DNA from 2 places in the Thalassotalea agarivorans genome. Region 1 is predicted to be linked to the other one. Evidence: predicted binding sites of a transcription regulator. Region 1 holds the regulator's gene; the other holds the start of a gene.
The links. The regulator FNR, encoded in region 1, switches genes on or off when oxygen is low (the NO sensors DNR and NnrR bind a similar motif). The targets are predictions, from matches to a motif close to TTGATCTAGATCAA.
Positions count from the first base shown of each region.

Region 2: QUD85_RS10785 (GbsR/MarR family transcriptional regulator) is a predicted target of FNR. The motif match lies at 3,998-4,011, and genes of this name have one in related genera.

Region 1 is NZ_AP027363.1:1,877,540-1,885,589, reverse strand. It holds gene ttcA (tRNA 2-thiocytidine(32) synthetase TtcA) at 1-453, opposite strand, end outside; gene uspE (universal stress protein UspE) at 590-1,516, opposite strand; gene fnr (fumarate/nitrate reduction transcriptional regulator Fnr) at 1,630-2,349, opposite strand; gene QUD85_RS08815 (sulfite exporter TauE/SafE family protein) at 2,393-3,052, opposite strand; gene ccoS (cbb3-type cytochrome oxidase assembly protein CcoS) at 3,042-3,245, opposite strand; gene QUD85_RS08805 (heavy metal translocating P-type ATPase) at 3,242-5,614, opposite strand; gene QUD85_RS08800 (FixH family protein) at 5,629-6,123, opposite strand; gene ccoP (cytochrome-c oxidase, cbb3-type subunit III) at 6,250-7,221, opposite strand; gene QUD85_RS08790 (cbb3-type cytochrome oxidase subunit 3) at 7,214-7,393, opposite strand; gene ccoO (cytochrome-c oxidase, cbb3-type subunit II) at 7,399-8,043, opposite strand.
Region 2 is NZ_AP027363.1:2,367,151-2,375,200, reverse strand. It holds gene QUD85_RS10805 (YggS family pyridoxal phosphate-dependent enzyme) at 1-77, opposite strand, end outside; gene QUD85_RS10800 (type IV pilus twitching motility protein PilT) at 228-1,271, shown strand; gene QUD85_RS10795 (PilT/PilU family type 4a pilus ATPase) at 1,284-2,411, shown strand; gene QUD85_RS10790 (hypothetical protein) at 2,697-3,131, shown strand; gene QUD85_RS10785 (GbsR/MarR family transcriptional regulator) at 4,064-4,609, shown strand; gene QUD85_RS10780 (cytochrome ubiquinol oxidase subunit I) at 4,681-6,081, shown strand; gene cydB (cytochrome d ubiquinol oxidase subunit II) at 6,078-7,076, shown strand; gene ruvX (Holliday junction resolvase RuvX) at 7,284-7,724, opposite strand; gene QUD85_RS10765 (YqgE/AlgH family protein) at 7,728-8,050, opposite strand, start outside.

The DNA.
Region 1 (8,050 bases):
AATATCATCGCGATGATGGCCGAGAGCTATCTTTGTTGCACCTATCTGTTTTGCTGTCTTATATAAAATGGCGCGACGCAGACGTGAACATAAACTACAGGTAGTTTTTCCTTCTGGAATCTTTTCTTTCACGATCGAGTAGGTATCTTCTTCGATAATGTGAAATTCAACACCTAATTTCGTTAAATAATCAGGCAAGATGTTTTCTGGAAAACCGGGTTGTTTCTGATCGAGATTGACAGCAACTAAAGAAAAGTTGATAGGCGCAGACTTTTGCAATAACGACAATATTGCTAACAAGCCATAACTGTCTTTTCCACCCGATAAACACACCATGACCTTGTCGCCTTCTTCAATCATGTTGAATTCAGCAATCGCTTGTCCAGTTTGGCGTCTCAGGCGTGTTTCTAGCTTTTTCAGCTGCGCCTGTTGTGTCGGGCTTAAAGTGGTCATGTTTGTCTCAAATATTAAAGCGCGCGTATTATAACAGCGCGTTATTTGAACACAACGCTATTTTCAAAATTGTAAACATTTTGCCGAAGAATCGACGACAATGTTGCCAAGTTTTCGCTTTATTGTGACAATATTGTTACTGCAATGGCGATTTATAACCGACTGGTTTTAAGGCTAAAACATCACAATTTAAGCGATCGATAACGTGCTCCGCAGTATTGCCGATTAACGCTGCTGATATACCCGTGCGGCCTATAGTGCCTAGTACAACAAGCTCTGCATCTAATTCTTGCGCTACTTTATCAATAACATCTTCAGGTAAACCTTCTCGCACATGTGTATTGTCGGTGGCTATGGAAAACTTACTTGCATGCTTATCCATCGCTTGTTGATGATGTTGCTTTAACGCGCTGTTGTATTCCTCAGTATTGAACTCAGGTATCTCTATTGCGATGTTAACCGGTGTACCCGGATATGAATTGACTAGATGTACATTGCCTTTGATCAATGTTGAAAAGGCGATGGCCTCCTGCGTTATTTTATCGTTTAGTAGTAAGTGTTCCTCTTCTTCACTACCAACATTGATAGACGCAATTATATTGCCGTCTTCTGGCCAATCGTGCTCCTTAACAAGTAACACAGGGCAAGGGCATTTACGCAGTAGGTGCCAATCAGTGGGTGTAAATATCACTGATTTAAGTTTGTCATGTTCGTGCGTGCCTTTAATCACGATATCAAATTCATGTTCAATAACTTGTTCAATCACAGGCTCAAACGGACGATTGTGCCAAATGACCTCTGTCGTTACTTCGATATTATCTTGATTACATTTATCAATGATGGCTTTTAGCCATAATTCGCGATCTTTTAATACAGTAGCGCGCATTGATTCTCGCTCTTCACCCGAAAGCATGGTGGTCATTTCGTATGAAAAATCAAAAATTGAAACAAATGCGGTGACGGAGGCTTGTGTAACTTTTGCTAATTGCAAAGCACGCAACAATGCTTTTTGATGGTCTGTGGAAGGATCGATTACAACTAATATTTTTTTATATTTTTCCATAACTTATTCCGTTTATTGACCGCGAAATTAAAACTATTATGGTTAAAATTATTAGATGAATCTTTGTTTTAAATCAAGTATTGCAGCAGATAAATCTCTCTATTTAGACACGTTTAAAGTGCTGCAACTGTCTTGAGCTGGTCTTTATCTAGGATTGTGATCAGTTTACCTTCAAGTAAAATCAGTCCGTTTTTATGAAATTTATTGAACAAGCGGCTGATGGTTTCTACTGTTAAGCCCATATAATTACCAATATCAGAACGCGTCATCGCCAGTCTGAATTTATCAGCGCTCAGTCCTCGTACTTTGTATCTGTCGCTTAAGTTAATAATAAACGTGGCTAACTTTTGCTCTGCTGTTTTATTGTTTAGCAGTGAAATCATGTGCTGATCTGACTTAATCTCTGCGCTCATCAATCGCATGATTTGCTTTTTCAAGCGAGGCATAGTGTTAGATAGATTATCGAGCGTATCATATGGTATTTCACAAACCATTGCCGTTTCTAGTGCTTTGGCAAAGCTTGGATGTTCAGCTTCGGCTATAGCATCGAAACCGAGTAAATCACCGGCTAAATGAAAGCCAGTAATTTGTTCATCACCCTGTTCATCAATAATGAAAGATTTGAATGAACCAGAGCGAATCGCATACAGCGACTTCATTTTGTCGCCACTATTGTAGAGATGATCACCCTTGTGAGCAGGCATTTTGCGATCAATGACTTTATCAAGTACGTCAAGTTCATTGTCATTGAGGGTAAATGGCAGGCAAAGCTCGCTAATACTGCAATTTTGACAATGAATGTGTTGTTGGGCATTACAACTTAGCTTATACATGAAGCGTCAATACCTTGTTAATAACCTTGTTTTTTATATGGTATTAAAACAACGCAAATGATGCAATGACAACGGTATAAATACCGAAACAAAGAATAGCACTGGCGGCAATATTTCTTACCAGCGAATGCTGAAAATACTGTCGAATGGTAACGCCTCCTAAAGAAAGGCTTAACATCATCGGTAGGGTACCTAAACCAAAGAAAAGCATAATTAGCGCGCCATCAAGTGCGCTGCCGCTGGCTATAGACCAGGTTAAGGTCGAATAGACTAGTCCGCAAGGCAACCATCCCCACAGCATACCTAAAATCAACGCTTTGGCAGATGAATCAACAGGAATCACCTTTTTAGTGAGCGGTTGAATATGACGCCATAACACATGCCCTAGTTTTTCTAGCACAACGAGTACGGAAGTCAGTTTCATTAAATACAAAGCAAGAAAAATTAAAAATAAGCCTGAAAACAACCGTAGCAGGGTTAACGGAACACCCAGTTTTGAAACAGCGATAGAAGATGAAAACCCAACGATGGCGCCAATCAGTGTATAAGACAATATGCGGCCAACATTGTAAGCAAATCCAGTGCGAATTTGGTTAGCACCGCTTGCCGCTGCAAGGCTCGTGCTTATAGCGCCGCACATACCAAAACAATGTCCAGAGCCTAATAACCCAATAAGTAATGCAGACAATAAATCAAGCGTCATCGTGCTGTTTATCGTCCTTCTTCGCTCCATCTTCTTTGTTTGGCGTGGTAGGTTTGTCATCGTCAAACAAAATACTCATACCTTGCTTTTCTAAGTCGTCAAACTGCTCAGTTTTCACAGCCCAAAAGAACAGGTAGATGCCTATTGCCGTAAGCAATATTGCGATGGGTATTAAAACGTAAATTATGCTCATTTCTTTAACAATCTTAGTGAATTTGAAATGACTAATATCGAACTTGCCGACATGCCAATTACTGCCATATAAGGAGTAATATAGCCCATAACGGCCAAAGGGAGAACAATGGCATTATAGGCAAATGCCCATCCATAGTTTTGTTTGATAATGTTATTGGTTTTCTTCGCGACAGCAAGTAAGCGCAACAATGCATTGAGGTGATTATTAACAAAAATCACGTCGGCACCGCTTTTGGCAACATCCGTGCCGCTTCCCATGGCAATAGAAACATGTGCTGCGCCAAACACTGGGGTATCGTTGACGCCATCACCAATCATGGCAAGTGTTTGGTTTTGTTGAAACGCCTGAATCTGTTTCATTTTTTGCTCGGCTGATTGATTCGAATAGACCGAGTCTATCGACAGTTGCTTTGCCACTACCTCACAGCCTTGTGCGCTGTCACCAGATAAAATAGTGGTATCAATGTTACCTTGTTGTAATGCATCTATGGTCGCAACTGCATCTTCGCGTGTGGCGTCTGCAAGATAAAACACAGCGGCTAACTCATTGTCTATGGTTAATACACATTGTGCGTCGCTATAGTCTGTTGCATCAAGCCAAGCAGGTTTACCAATCGCTAACGATTTCTCGGCTAAATTAGCTGTTACCCCTTGCCCTGGATGCACTTTGGCATTAGTAACCTTATCGATAAAGTTTCGATGGCTACTAAATGCCTTTGCAATCGGGTGCTCTGATTTAGCTTCTAATGCTGCCGCCATTTCTAACAAACGTGTTTCGCTATACTCTTCATTAATCACCTTGACGGTATTAATGGTGAACTCACCAGTTGTCAGTGTGCCAGTCTTGTCAAAAGCAACGTGGTTAACTTTGGGCATGGTTTCAATAACATGGCCTGCTTTAACCATAATGCCTTCGCGATTTAATCGCGTTGTACCGCAAGTTAGCGCGGTTGGTGTTGCTAAAGATAGGGCGCAAGGGCAGGTGGCTACAAGCACTGAAAGCGTTATCCAAAATGCTTCTTCTGGAGCGTGTGTTGACCAGTAAAATGCGGTACCGATTGCAGTTAGTAGTATTATTGCCACAAAGTGTTGGGCAATTTTATCCGATAGCTGCGCTAATCTCGGCTTATGATTTTGCGCACGCTCACTTAAACGGATCAATTGGCTTAAAAACGACGTGTTATTTTCATTTAACACCTCGAGGGTTAATACGCCATCGCCATTAATCGTGCCAGCAAAGACTTTCTCTCCATGCTGCTTTTTCACCGGCAGTGGCTCACCACTGAGCATAGATTCATTTAACTGAGATTCACCTTCAACAATAATAGCATCAGCGGGCACAGTTTCTCCCGGCTTGACCAATACCATATCACCGGTTGTTAAACGTTTGGCGGGAATATATTGCTCCGTGCCATCGATTATTCGTGTTGCCGTCATTGGCATCAGTTTTAATAAGTTCGCCGACATTTCAGCCGCTCGACTTCTTGCGCGAAACTCCAAAAATTTGCCAATAAGCAGCAAGAATGTAAACATTGAGACGGACTCAAAGTAAACTTCGCCTTGTTGCGAAATAGTCGCCCAGCAACTGGCGAAATAAGCGAGCAATATGGCAATAGAAACAGGTACGTCCATCGATAAACGCTTAGCTTTTAACGCACGAAACGCACCAGAATAGAAGGGGAATGCGCCATAGGCGATGATAGGCAGCGTTAACAGCATTGATGTCCAACGCAAGTAGACAAGCATTGTATCGGACATATCCGAAAAGGCGCCAAAGTATAAGCCAACCGCGATCATCATCACTTGCATCATCAAGATACCTGATACCCCTAAACGGCGGATAAAGGTTTTGGCTTGTTGCTTATTTTGGCTTTCAATGTGATTTGCTTTAAACGGTAGCGCGGTGTAACCGAGCGTATCGATTGCTTCAATCACTTCGCTGAGCTTTACCTTGCTCTCTTGCCAGCTGACATTGGCTCGGCGGGTGGTTGCGTTAACTGAAATCGCTACTACACCGTCTAGTTTAGAAAGCTGCATTTCTATTAACCAGGCACAGGCTGCGCAGCTAATACCTTCTACCGTCAGAATGGTTTCTTTATGATCGCCTTCAGTAAAGGTGAACTCTGATTGCAGGCTTTCATCATCAAGCAATTTGTTCTTGGCTAATTGTTCCGGTACTAACGGATCGGACTTTTGAGAAGGTTCTGTGCGATAACGATAGAAGTCGGTAAGGTCGTTGTCGACAATAGTCTGAGCAACTGCTTGGCAACCAATACAACACATAGCTTGCTCGGTGCCTTCAATGTTTACACTGAGGTCTAAACCAGCGGGAATAGGCTCATTACAATGATAACAGTGACTACTCATGATAGGCGTTTATCTTAGTTCGCTTCGTTTGGTTTTGGGTAAATATCGATAAACTCAGACTGAGGCAATGAAATAGTATTTTGAATTTTCCAATGATTCTCAAACGGAGTAATGGTGATTTTCCATTTTCCGCGCACGTCATTTTCTAATTGCGATCTAAAAAAGCCGTTGCCGTCAGGCGTTAAAATTAATGAAAAGTCGTGTTCAGCCAGTGTAGGGTGGTAAAAGTTTACGTTGAGTACAGGAAACTTCTTTTCGATGCCTGTTGGCTTAATAACTAGCTCATTGTCTTTAAAACGTAAACCAAAACGAATACCAAGTTTCTCAGCTTGTTTAACCTTACCAAACTCTAAGTTAATCGCTTTGCCTTTTTTGTAGTAGTCGCCCACCACAAGGTCATCAGGATCGGTATTAGCGATAATAAATGTAGTAATACCTGCTACAACGGCAGAGAAAGGAAGGAAAAATACGAGCCAAGCCATAGGCTCTTGATACCATCTAGTTTTCATATGTGCTACTTAAGGTATTCGTGAATAAAACAGGGTAATTATACCGATTTTATTGCGTTAAAGATATTTGTTCGTGCATAAAAAAGCCTTGTATCACTACAAGGCTTTTATGCGTAAATTTAGTGATTAATCTTCTTGCGACAAGCTATAAACGTAAGCACTTATCACGTGAATCTTTTCTTCACCTAAAATGTTTAACCATGCAGGCATTACACCAGCGCGTCCATTACGAATAGACTCTTGAACAGCCTTTTCTGAACCGCCGTATAACCAGATATTGTCGTTAAGCGCTGGAGCACCCAAAGCTAGCCCCATAGCGTGGCTACCTTGGCCTTCATTACCGTGACACGCAGCACATACGGCAAACTTCTCCTTACCAGTATCCACGTTACCTTCTTTCGCTTCACGGCCACTTAAGCTCAATACGTACGCTGCAACGTCTTTAACACCTTGTTCACCGCCAAGCGCAACATCCCATGCCATCATGCCTTGTGCTTGACGGCCGTAAATTAATGACGCTTTGATGTCTTCAGGTGAGCCGCCATACAACCAATCGTTATCAGTTAGGTCAGGGAAGCCCGTTGTACCTTTCGCATTTGAACCATGACATTGTGCACAGTTTTGTAAAAACAAACGTTGACCAATTTTTAATGCTTCTTCATCTGTCGCAAGATCTTCGATGGTGCGAGATGAAAATGCAGCGAAAATAGGACCGTACTTAGCATTTGCAGATTCTACTTCTCTATCATATTGAACGAGCATGCCTGCTTCTTTGTTCTCAAGCGTTTTAGCGCGAGAATCTTCAATACTGACAATACCTTGGTTTGAACTTGTCCAGCCAAATAAGCCTTTCCAGTTACCTAAACCTGGGTAGAAAAGTAAGTAAGCAAAACCCCAAATCACGGTCAACAAGAAGAACGTACTCCACCATTTCGGTAGTGGGTTGTTCAATTCTTCAATGCCGTCGAATTCATGTCCCATTGATTCGCCTTCAGGGACATCAGTAAAGTTCTTAAGACACCAGCGTAGTAATACTACACAGCCAATTAAGGTACCTAGTGTCAGAACCGTTATCCATATACTCCAGAAGCTAGACATTATTATTAGTCTCCTGTTTGTTAGTGTCGTCTTTGTGGTCGTCTTCTAAAATAGAATTAGCAGCTTCGTCGAAATCTTTTTTACGATTCTTGCTGTAAGCCCACACCACAATGATGATAAATAAAGCCAATATTAGTAGGGCAATTAACCCTCTTAGCGTACCGTAATCCATAGCGCCTACTTAAGGGCATGACCCAATGATTGTAAGTAAGCAATAAGGGCTTCCATTTCGGTTTTGCCTTTTACTGCCGCCTTAGCGTTTTTGATGTCTTCCGCGGAGTAAAGCGGAATCGGATTACCGTCAGCATCTTTATGGCTACGGTTCTTCGTTAGCATGTTGAACACTTCCATTTTGTCAGCAATTAGTTCGCCGTCTAAGGTGTTCTCTTCTAACCATGGAAATCCTGGCATATTTGACTCAGGTACCACATCTCTTGGATTAATTAAGTGAGCACGGTGCCAATCGTCACTATAACGACCACCTACACGCGCTAAGTCTGGTCCAGTACGCTTAGAACCCCATAAGAATGGATGTTCCCAAACATGCTCACCAGCAACACTATAGTGACCATAACGCTCAGTTTCAGCACGGAATGGACGAATCATTTGGCTATGACAAGTGTTACAGCCTTCACGAATGTATATATCGCGTCCTTCCATCTCTAATGCCGTGTATGGGCGCAGGTTATCAACTGGTTGTGTTGTTTCTTTTTGGAAAAACAACGGCGTTATTTCAACCAAGCCACCGATACTGATTGCTAGGATTGTAACGATGAAGAACCAGCCTACATTTTGTTCGACTTTTTCATGTTTATTTGTCATGTGTCGT
Region 2 (8,050 bases), 490 kb from region 1:
GCGCTATCGCGTTGAGCTTGAAAACAAGCATTGATAATTTGTTGTTTTACCGCTAACAGGTTACTTTTAATAGTCATGAGCCTTGTTCTAGTAACAAGATGTCTAGCATCACGTGGCAGAGTAATAACGCAAATTATGATTTATCGGGATGCTTGAGTAAATAAAAAGAATTAAAAGCGAACATTAAATTCGCATATTCAACAATTTTGATTAACAAAGAGGTTTGTATGGATATTACTGAACTACTAGCGTTTAGTGTACAAAATAACGCATCTGACTTGCATTTATCGACAGGAACACCGCCTTCTATTCGTGTAGATGGTGATGTGAGAAAACTTAATATTCCAGCGTTCGATGCAAAAGATGTTAACGCTTTAGTTTACGACATCATGAATGACCGCCAGCGTAAAGAATACGAAGAAAACCTAGAAGTGGATTTCTCGTTTGAAGTGCCTAACTTGGCGCGTTTCAGGGTTAATGCGTTTAACCAAAACCGCGGTCCTTCTGCTGTATTTCGTACTATCCCAAGTAAAATTTTGTCGTTAGAAGAGCTCGGTTGCCCTGATATCTTCAGAGACATTTCAGAAAACCCGCGTGGCCTAGTACTGGTAACGGGACCAACAGGTTCAGGTAAGTCAACAACGCTAGCTGCGATGATTGATTACATCAACAACTCTAAGCACGATCATATCCTAACCATTGAGGATCCGATCGAATTCGTTCACGACAACAAAAAGTGTTTGATCAACCAACGTGAAGTGCATCGTGACACACTAAGCTTTAATGCCGCCCTGCGTAGCGCGCTTCGTGAAGACCCAGATGTTATTCTAGTTGGTGAGATGCGTGACCTTGAAACGATTCGACTTGCAATGACTGCAGCGGAAACGGGTCACTTAGTATTTGGTACCTTGCATACTACCTCAGCGCCAAAAACCATTGACCGTATTATCGATGTATTCCCAGCAGAGGAAAAATCTATGGTTCGCTCGATGTTATCTGAATCATTACGTGCAGTTATTTCACAAACACTTGTGAAAAAAGTGGGTGGCGGCCGTGTTGCTGCCCATGAGATCATGATAGGTATTCCAGCGATTCGTAACCTAATTCGTGAAGATAAAGTGGCGCAAATGTACTCGGCGATTCAAACCGGGATGCAACATGGTATGCAAACCATGGATCAATGTTTAATGGACTTGGTTAACCGCGGCTTGATTACCCGCCAAGATGCTGCTTCAAAAGCTGCAGACAAAAACCAATTCCAAGGTTACTAAGGAGCAACAAGTATGCTTTCTTTAAACGATATACTCCGCATCATGGTAGAGAAAGACGCGTCTGATGTCTTTGTCACTGCCAAGTTACCTGTGAGTGCCAAAGTTAATGGTGAGTTAACGCCAATTGACCAAGAATCTTTAACGCCAGAGCAAGCGATTGCACTTGTTGAAGATGCAATGAATGACAAGCAAAAGCTCCAATTTCACGAAGAGAAAGAGTGTAACTTTGCAATTTCAATAGATGAAATCGGTCGATTCAGGGTCTCTGCCTTCTGGCAACGAGATATGGCGGGTATGGTTATTCGTCGTATCGTTACTGAAATTCCTGATGTAGAAGAGTTAGGCTTGCCACCTGTACTAAAAGAAGTGGTGATGTCTAAACGTGGCCTTGTACTTTTCGTTGGTGGTACCGGTACCGGTAAATCGACCTCGATGGCGGCGTTAATTGGCTATCGTAATCGTAATTCTCGCGGTCATATTTTGACTATTGAAGACCCGGTAGAATTTGTTCATGAACATGCGCAGTCAATGATCACACAACGTGAAGTTGGACTTGATACTGAAAGCTTTGATGCGGCGCTGAAAAGTTCACTTCGTCAGGCGCCAGACGTTATCCTAATCGGTGAGATTCGTAATCAAGAAACCATGGAATTTGCATTAAGTTTCGCAGAAACGGGCCACTTGTGTATTGCTACGCTTCACGCCAACAACGCAAACCAAGCAATTGACCGTATCATGCACTTAGTACCAGCAGAGCAGCATGGTAAATTGTTATTTGATTTGGCCTTGAACCTACGTGGTATCGTGGCACAGCAGCTAATTCCTACGCGTGATGGTCACTCTCGTGTTGCTGCGATTGAAGTACTGCTTAATTCGCCGTATATCGCTGAACTCATCAAGAAAGGTGAGGTGGGTGATATCAAGGAAGTGATGCAAAAATCAAATGAGCTTGGCATGATGACCTTTGACCAAGCCTTATTTAACTTGTATCAACGTGGCCTAATTAGTTATGCCGATGCGCTTCATCATGCTGATTCTCCGAACGATCTTCGTCTAATGATCAAATTACGTAGTAATGAACAAGACGGTGTTGGTTCGCTTAAAGGTGTTACCTTAGATGGTATGGAAGATGAGTTTTAACGCGCTTTGCGCGTAGCTCTATGCTGTATGACTAGTTAAAAAACCACCGTTTAGGTGGTTTTTTATTGAGTGACGAAACTTCGTTCATGTGCTAGAAATTGATACCCCTATTGAAAAAATGCAACGAAAAAGCTCAAGTATAATGTGCGTTAACAGTAAAATGCTTAATAAACATATACCTTATTAAAAATATAGTTTTCGCGCGTTTCTTGTTTGGCTGGGAACTTTAGGTTTTGCAACTAAGCCAAAATGAACATACCCAATTAATATGGATGTTGATAATTTATGGGACTGAAAAAGTTAAAATCATTGTTTACTCGGGCTCAGTGGAGTGTGCTATCTCATTTGAAACAAAAAGCCCTAAGCACATTTTATGTGATCCTTTCCGTATTGATTTTAGGTGTATTTATTGCCAACAGCGATGATTTACTGCTCAAAAGAAAATACATACTTGAATTTGAAGAAGAAAATTGCATCGGAGAAGTTTGTAGTGTGGACTATACAATTGAAAATCTGGAAAACAATGTTGAATGTTTCACAATAGTGCTTGTTGACAGATTGATAGGATTTGGAAAAGGGCATACAGGAGATTTTGTGTTCATACATAAAGAGTTGACGCTCAAGTTGTCACCTAATGAAAAATTTGGTGATAGCGTCACTTTTACTAAAAAAGTTAATGCTTCTTGGTTTGAAATTTTGGTTTATGCGGCTGAATGTTGATTCTGTTTTATTGGTCACACCCATTCAAACGATGGATGTCTTAATCAAAATCGCTAACGACATAAAAGATAAACAAACAACTACCATAAAAACACCATTAGCCTGAGCTAAGGCATTGTTATAGCTAAAATAAGCCTAAGCACGTCAAATTCACTGCGAAGTAAACAAACATCATCATAATCACTTTGAAAGTTACTGTTTTACTTGTGGAGCCAAACCAATATTTGTGGCAACCTTTAAATCATTAAAACTGTGGGTGGCTAAGTTTTTTAACTCTACCACCCTACATGCCAATACATATGTTCGAAAATAACTAAGACACATATGGACGCCCGGTTGAAATAAATAACTATGACACCCACCGTAACTAAGAGGCCTCTCATTCGTAGGCCTTTTTGTTCCTGTAATGGTCCAAAGTTTTGGGAAATAAGGTCGTTTCAGGTGAATGTACAGAACAAAGGCTTGTTTTCAATGTACGTGCAGTTTATTACTCCTAAAGGAGCAATAGTCCAGGGGTGTAGCGTGACACCCCTAGGACATACCCCCACGCCCCAACTCGGTTTGAAGACCCCGCTATCTTTTTGTGATGATGTCGACGTACCGTCTCAATAGCACATCCTTGTCCTATTTCACCTTGTTCTTCGTCCGTGAAGAACTTATACGTGATCATCAAAAAAACTATCGGCAACCCTCAATGGGGAATTGGTTATGTTGGACGGCTCGTTGTGTTTGCTTACCTGATGAGTTGTGTCGAAGTTGTTATCATTCAAAGCTAATTTAGCAATTAATACACCTCTAAATGGCAGGCTGGCGCCTACACGTAAACTTTCCCTTCTACACAGTACAAAATAAATTCACAACATTCCTTGACACAAATCAACAAATGTTTACAATTTTTCAGAAATTACTGAAAGTTCAGAAATAGGTAAACAATGAAAGTCTCTCCAATGACGCAATCACTGATTCTTCACTTTGGTGAAATGGGATCTAAATGGGGCTTAAACCGCACCTTAGGCCAAATGTATGCGCTAATCGTGTTAACAGAAGCGCCTTTAAATGCAGATCAAATTAGTGATGCGCTGCAAATTTCTCGCTCCAATGTATCTATGGGGCTGAAAGAATTGAAATCTTGGAACCTGATCAGGCTACAACACATTCCTGGCGACAGAAAAGAGTATTTCTCAGCGCCAAGTGATGTCTGGGAGATTGCCCGTACCCTAGTAGTAGAGCGCAGAAAGCGTGAACTCGATCCAACCTTATCGATGCTTCGAGATACTTTGTTGCAAGAGCCGAGCAACGATAGCGATGAATATGTGCAGCAGCGGGTGCAAGAAATGCATGACCTTATGGAAATGGTTACCGTTTGGTCAAATGAATTGCAGCACATGTCCTCCGAAAAGCTGTCGGCGCTTTTAAAATTAGGTGAGGGCATAAGCAAAATATTGGAGGTAAAAGACAAACTTCTACCTAGTAAATAACTTGTATTTAGTCACGATTTAAGTCGTTTTTCTCGTTTAGATATAGTTTTTGGGCACCTAAGGAGGTGCATATGCTAGCCACTGGCGAATTAGCTCAAGTTGCAAGCGATTCAGGTTTTATGCTGTCGCGCATTCAATTTGCAGCCAACATTAGTTTTCACATTTTATTTCCTACTATCAACATAGCCCTGTGCTGGATCTTGGTATTTTTCAAACTGCGATACAACAAAACCGGCGATGACGCCTGGATTCGCGTGTACCGCTTTTGGGTGCGCATATTCGCGTTAACGTTTGCTATTGGTGTGGTCAGTGGTATCACCATGTCGTTTCAATTTGGCACCAATTGGCCAGGGTATATGGAAACGGTTGGCAATATAGCTGGTCCATTGCTCGGTTATGAGGTTATGACAGCTTTTTTCCTTGAAGCATCGTTTCTAGCCATCATGCTCTTTGGCATGGAGCGGGTATCTAATCGAGTACATACTTTTGCAACCCTACTGGTAGCTGTAGGGACAAGTTTATCAGCCTTTTGGATACTGGCACTTGATTCATGGATGCAAACCCCTGCGGGTTTTGAAATGATCGACGGTGTGGCGCATGTTACTAGTTGGTTTGAGGTCATTTTCAATCCTTCAATGCCATATCGTTTAGCCCATATGGTGTTAGCATCTGGTTTAACCGCTGCCTTTTTAATTGCGGGTATATCTGCTTATCGTTTGCTTAAAGGCGACCAGAAACGCTCGGTAAAATATGCGCTCAACTTTTCCGTTGTGCTGGCGGCATTGCTAATTCCATTGCAAATTTTCGTCGGTGACTTACATGGCTTGAACACCTTTAAACATCAACCCGCTAAAGTTGCAGCGATGGAAGGCGTGTGGCAAACCGAGCGTGGAGCGCCACTGTTATTGTTTGCTGTGCCAGACGAAGAGGCGCGAACGAATCATTTTGAAGTGAAGGTGCCATATCTTGCTAGCTTGATTTTAACCCATGACATTGATGGTGAAATAACAGGTCTAGATGAGTTCAAGGGCGAGCATCCACCGGTCGCTCCTGTGTTTTATAGCTTTAGGGTGATGGTAGGTATTGGCATGCTGATGTTACTGTTTTCTTGGCTGGCTAGTTATCACTTTAGCTTTAAAAAGCGCTACCCCAATTGGCTACTTAAATCCGCTGTGGTTATGACATTCTCAGGTTGGATAGCAACCTTGGCTGGTTGGTATGTTACCGAGATTGGTAGACAACCTTACTTAGTAACAGGCGTATTAAATACACGAGATGCGGCAACTACTATCGCACCAGAGAATATCGCTTTTTCATTAACGATGTACTTGGTTATTTATGGCTTCTTGCTCGTTGCTTACATACGCACTTTGTTTGTGATGGCAAATAGAGCAGTGCATTTAGAGGAGCATAATCCGAAAGTGCTAGACGAACAAAATCACTTGCCAGTTGAACAAGGAGCGCAGTCATGAATACATCAATAGATTGGTTACCGGCGGTGTTTATCGGTTTAATGGGATTGTCGTTTTTGGTTTATGCCATTTTAGATGGATATGATTTAGGTGTTGGCGTTTTGCTACCAAAAGACAGCCAACAACATCGTGACAAAATGATCTATTCAATCGGCCCATTTTGGGATGCTAATGAAACGTGGTTGGTACTTGCAGTTGGTTTAATGCTGATAGCCTTTCCTAAAGCGCATTCTATTGTGTTACAGGCGCTTTATCTGCCAACCGCACTAATGCTTGCAGGACTTATATTACGTGGTGTGTCGTTTGATTTTCGCACCAAAGCGCCAAGCAAAGACAAGCAAAAGTGGGACTTAACCTTTAAGCTGGGTTCACTACTAGCAACGCTATGCCAAGGGTATATGTTAGGTCGTTATGTAACGGCTTTTGATACCAGCCTTGCTAGCTATATGTTTTCAATGTTATCCGCTGTTTGCGTGACGGCAGGTTACTGCTTTGTTGGCGCAGCTTGGTTAGTGATGAAAACGGAAGGCTCTTTACAAAAACGTTCGGCGCAATGGGCATTATGGTCGAATAGATTGATGGTGCTAGGTATTTTGGCGGTGTGTATTGCTAATTTATCGATAGACCCAATCATTGCTGAAAAATGGTTAGGCTTCCCACAAGTGTTTGTGTTGGCACCACTGATTTTGCTATTTGTATTTATCTTCTCAACGGTAGAGTTTTACTTGAAGAAAGTGCCGCTTGAAGATGACTTGGGCTGTTGGTATCCGTTTGCGTCAGCCATTATTGTGTTTACCGTTTGTTTTGGCGGTTTGGCCTATAGTTTTTTCCCTTACATTGTGCCTAACCAACTAACCATTTATGACGCGGCAAGTAGCCGAGAATCTTTGCTAGTGATATTTTGGGGTGCAGTTGTGGTGTTACCTACCATTATTGGCTACACCATATTTGCTTATAAAGTGTTTTGGGGCAAAACCAGTAAGTTAAATTATTAACGTCAAAATCTTAATCGTCATCCTAGTACGGGATGACGTTTTATTGGTGCTACGTGCTTCGAGCTGTGTGCTACGAGTTAAAAGAAAGCCTCGTTCATTGTTCCCTTATGCAACGCGCTCCTGTCCCTTGTCCCTCACTGCGAAGCGCACATGCCCCATGCTCCATACAACACGAAGCTCGCCGCACGCCGCTCGTAGCTTGAAACCTTACTCCCCCCACAGGGATTCAAAGTAACTTTCTACAATCAGTTTCGCCGATTCAGCGTCAATATTGTCTTTTTTGAGGTTACGATAGCCGCCGCGTTCAAATAGGCGAGCCTTGGCATCGGTGGTGGTTAAGCGTTCGTCTTGAAATTCCACGTTTATACCAAATCGTCCGTGAATTCTATTACCAAACTTACGGGCATCTTTGGTTAGCTGTTGTTCGGTGCCATCCATGTTTAAGGGTAAACCAACCACAACATAATCGGGTTGCCATTCATCGAGATACTTCTTGATGTTATCCCAATGGGGAATACCATCATACGCTTTAACGCTGCCTAATGCGGTTGCAGTTCCTGTGAGTTCTTGACCAACAGCCACGCCAATATATTTTTTGCCAAAATCAAAACCCAAGGCACTGCGTTCGCCGATTTGTTTACTTGCCATAAACTATGCGTGTCCAATATCGTTAGACAAATGGCCGACATCAATACCGAGCAGTTCCGTTGCTTTTTGCCAGCGCTGTGGCACGGGCGTTTGAAACAGAATTTCGGTAGATGCTGGAATGGTAAGCCATGCATTTTCTTGCAATTCTTGCTCAAGCTGCCCCGCTGACCAACCGGCATAGCCGAGTGTCACGATAAAATCGTTAGGCGCTTGCTCTGTGCCTAAGGCATCAAGTATGTCCTTTGACGTTGTGATCATAATGTCTCGGCTTAGCGATAATGAACTGCGCCACCCGGGTTGCGGGCTATGCAATACAAAACCACGAT